2 regions of the Azovibrio sp. genome follow, and region 2 is predicted to be linked to the other one. Evidence: riboswitches for the same ligand, from Rfam matches in the RefSeq annotation. Region 2 holds a riboswitch; the other holds the start of a gene.

Region 1 (4,205 bases), on a different contig from region 2:
GATGCTGCCAGCGCACCAGGGCTTCCACCCCCACCACCTGGCCGCTGCCAGGCTCGACCTGGGGTTGGTAATGGAGCAGGAACTGGCCTGATTCCAGGGCTTGCTCCAGTTCCTGTTCGGCGCTCACCCGCTGGCTGACCTGGGCGCGCATCGGTTCGGTGTAGAACTGGTAGTTGCTGCGCCCCATGGCCTTGGCGTGGTACATGGCGATGTCGGCGTTCTTGATGAGCTCGTCCGTCGCGCTGGCGTCCTGGGGGTAGAAGCAGATGCCGATGCTGGGGGAGGTGTGCAGTTCCTGGCCGGCGATGTCATATGGCATGGCCACCTGCCTGACGATCTTGGCGGCCACTTCGGCGACCTTGACCCTGGCATCGGCGTCATCCACCCCGGTCAGCACCACCACGAATTCGTCACCGCCCAGGCGGGCGACGATGTCGCTGCCCCGCACCGTGCGTTCCAGCCGCTGGGCCACCTGGATCAGCAACTGGTCGCCGACATTGTGGCCCAGTGTGTCATTGATGGCCTTGAAGCGGTCCAGGTCGATGAGCATCACGGCCAGGGATTCGCCGAGGCGCCGGGTAAACGCCATGCTCTGCTCGATGCGTTCGTACAGGCTGAAACGGTTGGGCAAGCCAGTGAGGGTATCGTGATGCGCCAGGTAGCGGATCTTGTCCTCGGCGGCCTTGCGGTCGGTGATGTCCTCGAAGGCGCCGATGTAGTTGGTGATGCGGCCGTCGCCATCGCGCACCACGGAAATGGAGAGGCGTTTGGGGTAGATCTCGCCGGACTTGCGCCGGTACCAGAGCTCACCTTGCCAGGCGTCGGCGGCGGCCAGGGTGGCCCACATTTTCCGATACACCTCGGGGGGCGTGTTGCCGGCGGAGAGCATGTCGGGGCTTTCACCCATCGCCTCTGCCTGGCTGTAGCCGGTGAGCCGGGTGAACTCGCGGTTCACCGCCAGGATGCGGTTGTCGGCATCGGTGATGAAGATGGCTTCGCCGCTATTGGAGAACACGCGCGACATCAGCTGGAGCTCATCCTCCACGCGTTTGCGCTCGGTCATGTTGCGGCCGATGCCGAGCACACCGATGGGCTTGCCGTTCAGGTCGGACACGGGGGTCTTGATGGTTTCCAGCAGGATCGTTGCGCCGCTTTCCGCGTGCGGCAGCCACTCCTCGTTGGTACGGGAAGTCCCGGCGGCGAAGGCTTCCCGATCCTTCTGGTGGAAAAAGTCGGCCAGGTCCGGGGGCATGAAGTCGTGGTCGGTCTTGCCGATCAGTTCCGCGATGGGGGCGCCCATCATGCGCGCCATGGCCTGGTTGCAGGTCAGGAAGCGGCCTGCCAGATCTTTCATCCAGACCGGGTCCGGCAGGGTGTTGAGCAGGGTTTCCATCTGGGCCCGGCTTTCCTGCAGTTGCAGATTGGTCAGGGACAGATGCGAAAGATAGGAAGCCAGATTGACGATCAGCCCCATGGCCAGACGCACCTGTTCGCGGCTGAAGCGGGGCATGGCGTGGATGGCGGCCAGATAGGCTTTCGGGTCGTAGCCATGGTGGTGGGCCTGAGCCGTGAAGAAGGCGTCGTCCACCTTGTCGTCGTCGTAAAAGAACTGGCCGCAGTAGAGGTTGCCCAGGTGCGCTTGCCCGGCAAAGACCGGAGTGACCACGTCCCAGAGCCCGTTTTTGCACTTGTAATCGACGAACTCCCCTTTGCGCAGGTGGCGGGCCAGGAACAGGTCGCTTTCGGTGCAGTTGGCGCAGGAGCTGGGTACGGCCCGGTGAAAGCCGGTGCAAGCCTTCTGCCAGCCGGCGGCCTGGAGGATGTTGCCCTCCAGGTCCAGCAGGGCGGTGGGGATGCCGGTCAACCGGGTCAGGCCATCGAGCAGGGAACGCAGGGACTGGATGTCGATGAGAGCGGCGGCCGGGGTTCCGGATACCTGGTTGGTGCTTCGCTCCAGCGCCCGCCCCGTGCCATGGCCCAGGCCGCCGGTGTGCCAGTGGATCGGGCTGGCCGCGTATTCCTCGGCGTTATCCATGAGAGGTCCTTGGTGCAAGTCGAATCAGGGCAGGGCCCTCGTTTGTGGGGACGGCTTGTTGCGAAGTTCGAAGTATAAAGGCAGGTGACGCCCCTGTTTTGGCTTCTGCGCTGCGCTGGCGAGATATTGTCGTGCCGCCAGTTCAGGTTACAATCCCGGACTTCGGGTGCCTGCCGCCAGCAGTTTATGGCGGGTGGGTGAAACGGGAAGTCCGGTGTCCCTGAATGTTTGCCATTCAGCCATTCCGGCGCAGCCCCCGCTGCTGTAAGCCTGACGACGCTATTTCCACGCCACTGTGTTCTTGCACGGGAAGGCATAGCGAAGGATGAGGGCAAGCCAGAAGACCGGCCCGAAGTAGATGTTGCATCATTCCCCGGGGTGGGGAAGGGCCATTTTCATTCTGCGCCTTCCGTCCATACCTTTGGCATGATGCTTTCTCCTGACTCGGGTGAGGGTTTTTATGCACATCATGGAAGGTTTCCTGCCGTTTCAGCACGCTTTGGGCTGGACTGCGGCATCGGCTCCGGTATTGGTCTGGGGCATTGTCAAACTGAAACGTCGGCTGGCGGAGCAACCGGAACAGCGCATGCTGCTCGGTGTGGCGACCGCCTTCGCCTTTGTTCTTTCTGCCTTGAAGCTGCCGTCCTTGACGGGTAGCAGTTCCCATCCTACGGGCGTCGGCCTGGGGGCCCTGTTGTTCGGCCCTCTGACCATGGTGCCAGTTGCCTTTGTGGTTCTCTTGTTCCAGGCACTGTTGCTGGCCCATGGGGGGCTGACCACCCTGGGAGCCAACCTTTTTTCCATGGGGGTCGTGGGCCCCTGTGTCGCCTACGGGGTGTTTCGCCTGACCCGGGGCCTGGGCCTTTCCACTGCTGTCTTCTGTGGTGCCAGCCTGGGTAATCTGGCAACTTACGGGATGACCTCCTTGCAGCTGGCCCTGGCTTTTCCCGACCCAGTAGGGGGCGTTGGTGCCGCCCTGGCCAAGTTTGCCGGGATTTTTGCCCTCACCCAGATTCCTTTGGCGATCGTCGAGGGACTGCTGACGGTGATGATCGTCAATGCCCTGCGCCGTTTCAATGCGGATGAGTTGCGCCGCCTGCCCCTGCTGCATACCCCGGAGGCAAAGGCATGAGGCGCCAGAACCTGCTGCTGTCCCTGCTGGCCTTGCTGATCCTGATTTTGCCCCTGGTTTTGCCTGCATCCCTGATGCTGGCCCCGGTGTTGGGAGCAGAGGGCCAGGAGCCGGAGACTTTTGCCGGGGCTGACGGCAAGGCCCAGGCGGCCATTGTCGCCATGGTGCCTGCTTATGAACCCTGGTTCGATCCCCTGTTCAAACCACCAGGGGGCGAGGTGGAGTCCTTGTTGTTTGCCTTGCAGGCGGCGTTTGGGGCCGGGTTTCTCGGCTTCTGGCTGGGCGGTGCTGTGATGCGCGAACGCCTGCTGTGGCAGCGCCCAGCCTCCGAGCGTGAACGGGAGTGAGCCTGGCGTGCTGATCGACACTGCCGCCTATGGCAACCGCTGGCGCTGGATTGCCCCCGAAGCCAAGGCTGGTTTTACCCTGGCCGGCCTGTTGGCAGCCTTTCTGGCGGGTTCTCCCGTGATTGCCCTGATGCTGGCCCTGTTGTTCGCCTTGCTGGCGGTACTGGGGGCCGGGGTGCCCGGGAGGCTGTGGCTGCGGGTGGCTTTGCTGCCTCTGGGTTTTCTGGCGCTGAGCAGCTTGTCCCTGCTGTTTTCCGTGACGCCGGAGGCAGGCTGGCACTGGGCCCCGGATGCCGGCGCACGGATCAGTGAACTGGCAGGGCGCTCCCTGGCGGCCCTGTCCGCCCTGTTGTTCCTGGTGCTGAGCACTCCCTTGCCGGACCTGGTGGGCTTGCTGCGCCGACTGCGGTGTCCCGATGCCTTGCTTGATTTGATGGTGGTGGCCTATCGCATGCTGTTCGTGCTGACTGCCGCTGTCCGTGCGACCTGCAAGGCCCAGGAGGCCCGTCTGGGACATGCCTCGAGGCGGCAGAGCCTGAAATCCCTGGGGCTGCTGGCCGCCAATTTGCTGGTGCAGGTCTGGCATCAGGCTCTGGGTCTGCATCTGGCTGCAGCCGCCCGTAACGGGGAGGGGGGATTGCGCTTTCTGTCCGCCGGCTTTGTGCATGCCCGACGCGACTGCTGGCTTGCC
Region 2 (4,205 bases):
GTGAATCTGCTCCAGGCCCTGGCCCCCTGGCCCACGGCCACCCTGATCCTGGCCCTGACCCTGGGCCAGATCGAAACCTGCCGGCGCCTGCTGGCCGACTTCCGCCTCGCCTTCATGAGCCGCCACCCGGAACCCGCCGGGCTCCGGGCCCGGGTCCGGCATGGCGCCAGCCAGGCCATCACCGTGCTGGACAAATCCCTGGCCGCCAGCACCGAAGCCAGCCAGGCCCTGCGCTCCCGGGGGGCCTTCGATGCCTGAACGGAGCGCTGCCGTACTTGAAGTCCGCAATCTGCACTACCTCTGGAAAACCCCGGAAGGCGCGACCCGAACCCTGTTCGACGGCCTTTCCTTCCAGCTGCCGCCGGGCGAAAAGGCGGTGCTGCTGGGAGCCAATGGCTGCGGCAAATCCACCCTGCTGAAATTGCTGAATGGCCTGCTGCCCGCCAGCCAGGGCAGCATCCGCTGGCGCACCGAGGCCATCACCCCGGAGGCCCTGCAAACCCGGGAGCTGGCCCGACGTTTCCGGCGTGACTGCGTACTGCTGTTCCAGCACCCGGAAGCCATGCTGTTCAACCCCAGCGTCAGTGATGAAATCGCCTACGGCCCCCGGCTCCTGGGCCTTGACAAGGTACCCGCCCGGGTGGCCCGCTGGGCGGCCGCCCTGGGCCTGGAAGCGCTGCTCACGCTCCCCCCTTTCCAGCTTTCTGGCGGCGAGAAGCAGAAGGTGGCCCTGGCCAGCCTGCTCGTGCTGGAACCTGGCCTGCTGCTGCTGGACGAGCCCACCGCCAGCCTCGACCCGCGGACCAGTGGCTGGCTGGTCGACACCCTGCTCGATTCACCCCAGACCGCCCTGATCACCACCCACAACCTGAGCCTGGCCGCCGAACTGGGCAGCCGTGCGCTGGTGCTGGGCGAGGGCGGCCGGCTCCTGTTCGATGGCCCCCTGCCCCAGGCCCTGGCCGACCTGGAACTACTGGAACGAGCCGGCCTCGCCCACCGCCACCGGCACCGCCACGGTGGCCCGGCCCACTGCCATCTGCATAGCCACCTGCATGGACATGACTGGGACCCAGCCGCCTGAAATCCCATGCGGCTTCGAGTTCCAGACGCGTTCCAGACGCAGGATGCAGGATGTACAAAGGGCAGAACGTACAGCAGAACGTACAAAGCGCAGGACGTACAGCAGAACGTACAAAGGGCGACCTCAGTCGCCCTTTGTGTTTCTGGCCCCCGCGAGTGCCGTCAGACCGGCATCCTGAACCGAGGGTCCAGAATGGCCGCTTTCCAGTTGAATCAGGTGCGGCTGCTAGAAGAGCCGCTCACAACATCAACCTCGAGGTCCGCAGCCGATGCCACGCAAGCATTGGTTCAAGGAATATATGGCCTTGACGAACACCGCAGGGGACACTGGTGGAAACGACCTGCCTGGAAGGCCTGGCAGAAACTCAGATATCCAGTTCCTGCTGGGCCAGCAAGGCATCCAGCCGTGTGTCCATGGCTTCGATTCTACGCTTCACGTCAGCCGTGTCAAAGGACTTTCCGGAATCGGCAGATTCGCCTTTTTGCGCACTCAGATGCTCGTGGGCAATGTTCAGGGCGGCCATGACCGCTACCCGCTCGGGCATCGTGTTGCGGGTCTTCCGGGCGATGTCCTGCATTTTCCCGTCCACCAGCTGCACCGCTGCCAGCAGGGCTTCCCGCTCGCCGGCGGGGCAGGCCACGCGGTACTCCCGCCCCAGAATCTTCACATCCAGGAAATCGGCTTCAGTGCCCATGCTCACTCTTCCTCCGGCAGTTGCCCGATCAGTGCCTCCACCCGGCTGCGCGCCTGCTCCATGCTCTGCAACAGGCTGTCCCGCTCGGCCTCCAGGGCGACCAGACGCCGTTTCAGATCGGCGTTGTCGGACTGCAGCCGGCCCACGAGGGCTGCCACTTTTTCAACCTTGCCCGCCAGGGCTTCGAGTTCCATTTCCATGGCGCGCACTATAGAGGCTGGATCTGCGCAGGGTCAAGGAGCAAGCGCATGTTCTGCAGGGGATTCAGCCGGCCTGGCCCGAGAAGGCGGCGCAAGAAGTTGGCGCCGGCAGTCGAGCCGGCAGTCGAGCCGGCAGTCGAGCCGGGAGGTGGGCCGGGAGGTGGGCCGGGAAGGTGCTGCGCTGCGGCCGGGGTCCGTGCTACACTGCGCGCCGCCGTCCTCCGGGACGGTTATTTCACATCAGGTGCCGCCGGCGGATTCCGCCAGCGGTTAAACGGGAAAGCGGTGCGTGTCCCCTGGACACCAAGCCGCTGCTGCCCCCGCAACGGTAAGTAAGTGCGGGTCCGTCATCACGCCACTGGGCAACACGCCTGGGAAGGCGACGGATCAAGACTTGCGAGCCCGGATACCGGCCTCGATGCGAACCGATGGAAGTACCGCGGGGTGGCGGTGCCGGAATCCTTTCCGTTTCTTTCCCCCATGGTCTTCCCCTGGCGATTCCAGCCCATCATTGTTCCAGCCTGCGGGGACGCAGACCGGAACGGGAGACACCATGTCCTTCAAGCAAAAGCCCCTGGCGGCGGCCCTGTGCCTGCTCGCCCTGCCCTTTTTCCACGCCCGGGCCGGCGAGGAAGCGGAAACCATCGTCGTCACCGCTACCCGGCAAGCCATGCGCGCCAATGAACTGCTCTCGGACGTCACCGTCATCGACCCGCAGGAGATTGAAGCGGCCGGCCCCGCGGCCAGCATCACCGAGCTGCTCGCCCGCCAGCCCGGCATCGAGATCAAGGCCGACGGCGCTCCCGGCGCCGTGGCCAATGTCTATCTCCGCGGCAGTAATAGCGGCCACACCCTGCTGCTGATCGATGGCATGCGCTTTGGCTCGGCCACCATGGGCGGTGCCAACTGGAGCTACCTGCCCCTGCAGCAGGTGGAGCGCATCGAGATCCTGCGGGGCGCCGCCTCCTCCCTCTATGGCTCCGATGCCATCGGCGGCGTCATCCAGATTTTCACCCGCAAGGGCAGCGGCCCGCTGCGGCCCAAGGCCGAAGCCGGCTTCGGCAGCCATGACGGCAGCGCCGTCAGTGCCGGCTTTTCCGGCAGCCAGCAGAATCTGAGCTATGCCCTGCAATTGGCAAATCAGCAGACACGCGGCTTCAACTCCATCAACAATCCGGACAATGCCTCCTACAACCGGGACCGTGATGGGCATCGCAACAGCAGCGCCAGCGGCAGCCTTGCCTACACTTTTGCTCAGGACCATGAGATCGGCCTGAACTTCCTGGCGAGCGAAGGAAGAAACGACTACGACGCCGGCGGCCCCTGGTCCACGCCAGCCAATGCCGACTACCATCAGGAACAGAACAATGCGGCCTACAGCCTCTACAGCCGCAATCGCCTCAATCCAGTCTGGAGCAGCACGCTGCGCCTGGGACGCAGCAGCGATGACTCGCGCCAGTTCATGAACCACGCCCGGACAGGCAAGATCCGCACCGAACAAACCCAGTATCAGTGGCAGAACGATGTGCGCCTGCCGCTCGGCACGGCGCTGCTGGCCCTGGAGCGGCTGCAGGAAAAGGTTTCCGGCGATCAGCCCTATGACCACAACCGGCGCAGCATCAATTCCTTCCTGGCCGGCTGGAACGGCAGCTTCGAGAAGCACCGCCTGCAATTCAATCTGCGCCGCGACGACAACTCCCAGTTCGGCGACAAGAACACCGGCTTCATCGCCTATGGCTACCAGATCGACGACCGGCTGCGGCTGCATGCCTCTTACGGCACGGCCTTCAAGGCCCCCACCTTCAACGATCTCTACTGGCCCGATGCCGGCAACCCCGATCTGAAACCGGAAACGGCCAAAAACCGGGAACTCGCCCTGCACTATGAAAGCGGCCAGCACCAGATTTCCGCCACCGCCTACCGTAACGATGTGGACAACCTGATCGCCTGGGCCCCCGTTGCGCCCGGCAGCTGGATCTGGCTGCCCGCGAACGTGAACAAGGCGCGCCTCGAAGGGCTGACCCTGGCCTACGCGGGCAAGCTGCAGGGCTTCGATGTAAAAGCCAGCGCCGATTTCCAGGACCCTCGGGACACGATACTCGACAAGGTGCTACGCTATCGCTCCCGCCAGCATGGCAGCCTGGCCATGGGCCGCCGTCATGGACGATTCGACTGGAACCTGGAGTGGCAGGCCAGCAGCAAGCGCTATCAGGACGTGAACAATACCCAG

Evidence for each region. A riboswitch is a leader RNA that binds a small molecule or an ion and turns the genes downstream of it on or off. The one in region 2 is predicted to bind cobalamin.
Region 1: another riboswitch for cobalamin. It lies ahead of WBH99_RS03690 (energy-coupling factor ABC transporter permease); the one in region 2 lies ahead of WBH99_RS12515 (TonB-dependent receptor domain-containing protein).

The regions. Positions count from the first base shown of each region.
Region 1 covers NZ_JBASOH010000036.1:43,239-47,443, reverse strand. Annotated here, with positions in the region: gene WBH99_RS03695 (EAL domain-containing protein) at 1-2,035, opposite strand, end outside; cobalamin riboswitch at 2,183-2,402, shown strand; gene WBH99_RS03690 (energy-coupling factor ABC transporter permease) at 2,496-3,167, shown strand; gene WBH99_RS03685 (energy-coupling factor ABC transporter substrate-binding protein) at 3,164-3,514, shown strand; gene cbiQ (cobalt ECF transporter T component CbiQ) at 3,522-4,205, shown strand, end outside.
Region 2 covers NZ_JBASOH010000129.1:11,683-15,887, forward strand. Annotated here, with positions in the region: gene WBH99_RS12490 (hypothetical protein) at 1-258, shown strand, start outside; gene WBH99_RS12495 (energy-coupling factor ABC transporter ATP-binding protein) at 251-1,081, shown strand; RNA gene ssrS (6S RNA) at 1,224-1,407, opposite strand; gene WBH99_RS12505 (cell division protein ZapA) at 1,446-1,775, opposite strand; gene WBH99_RS12510 (hypothetical protein) at 1,778-1,975, opposite strand; cobalamin riboswitch at 2,201-2,408, shown strand; gene WBH99_RS12515 (TonB-dependent receptor domain-containing protein) at 2,529-4,205, shown strand, end outside.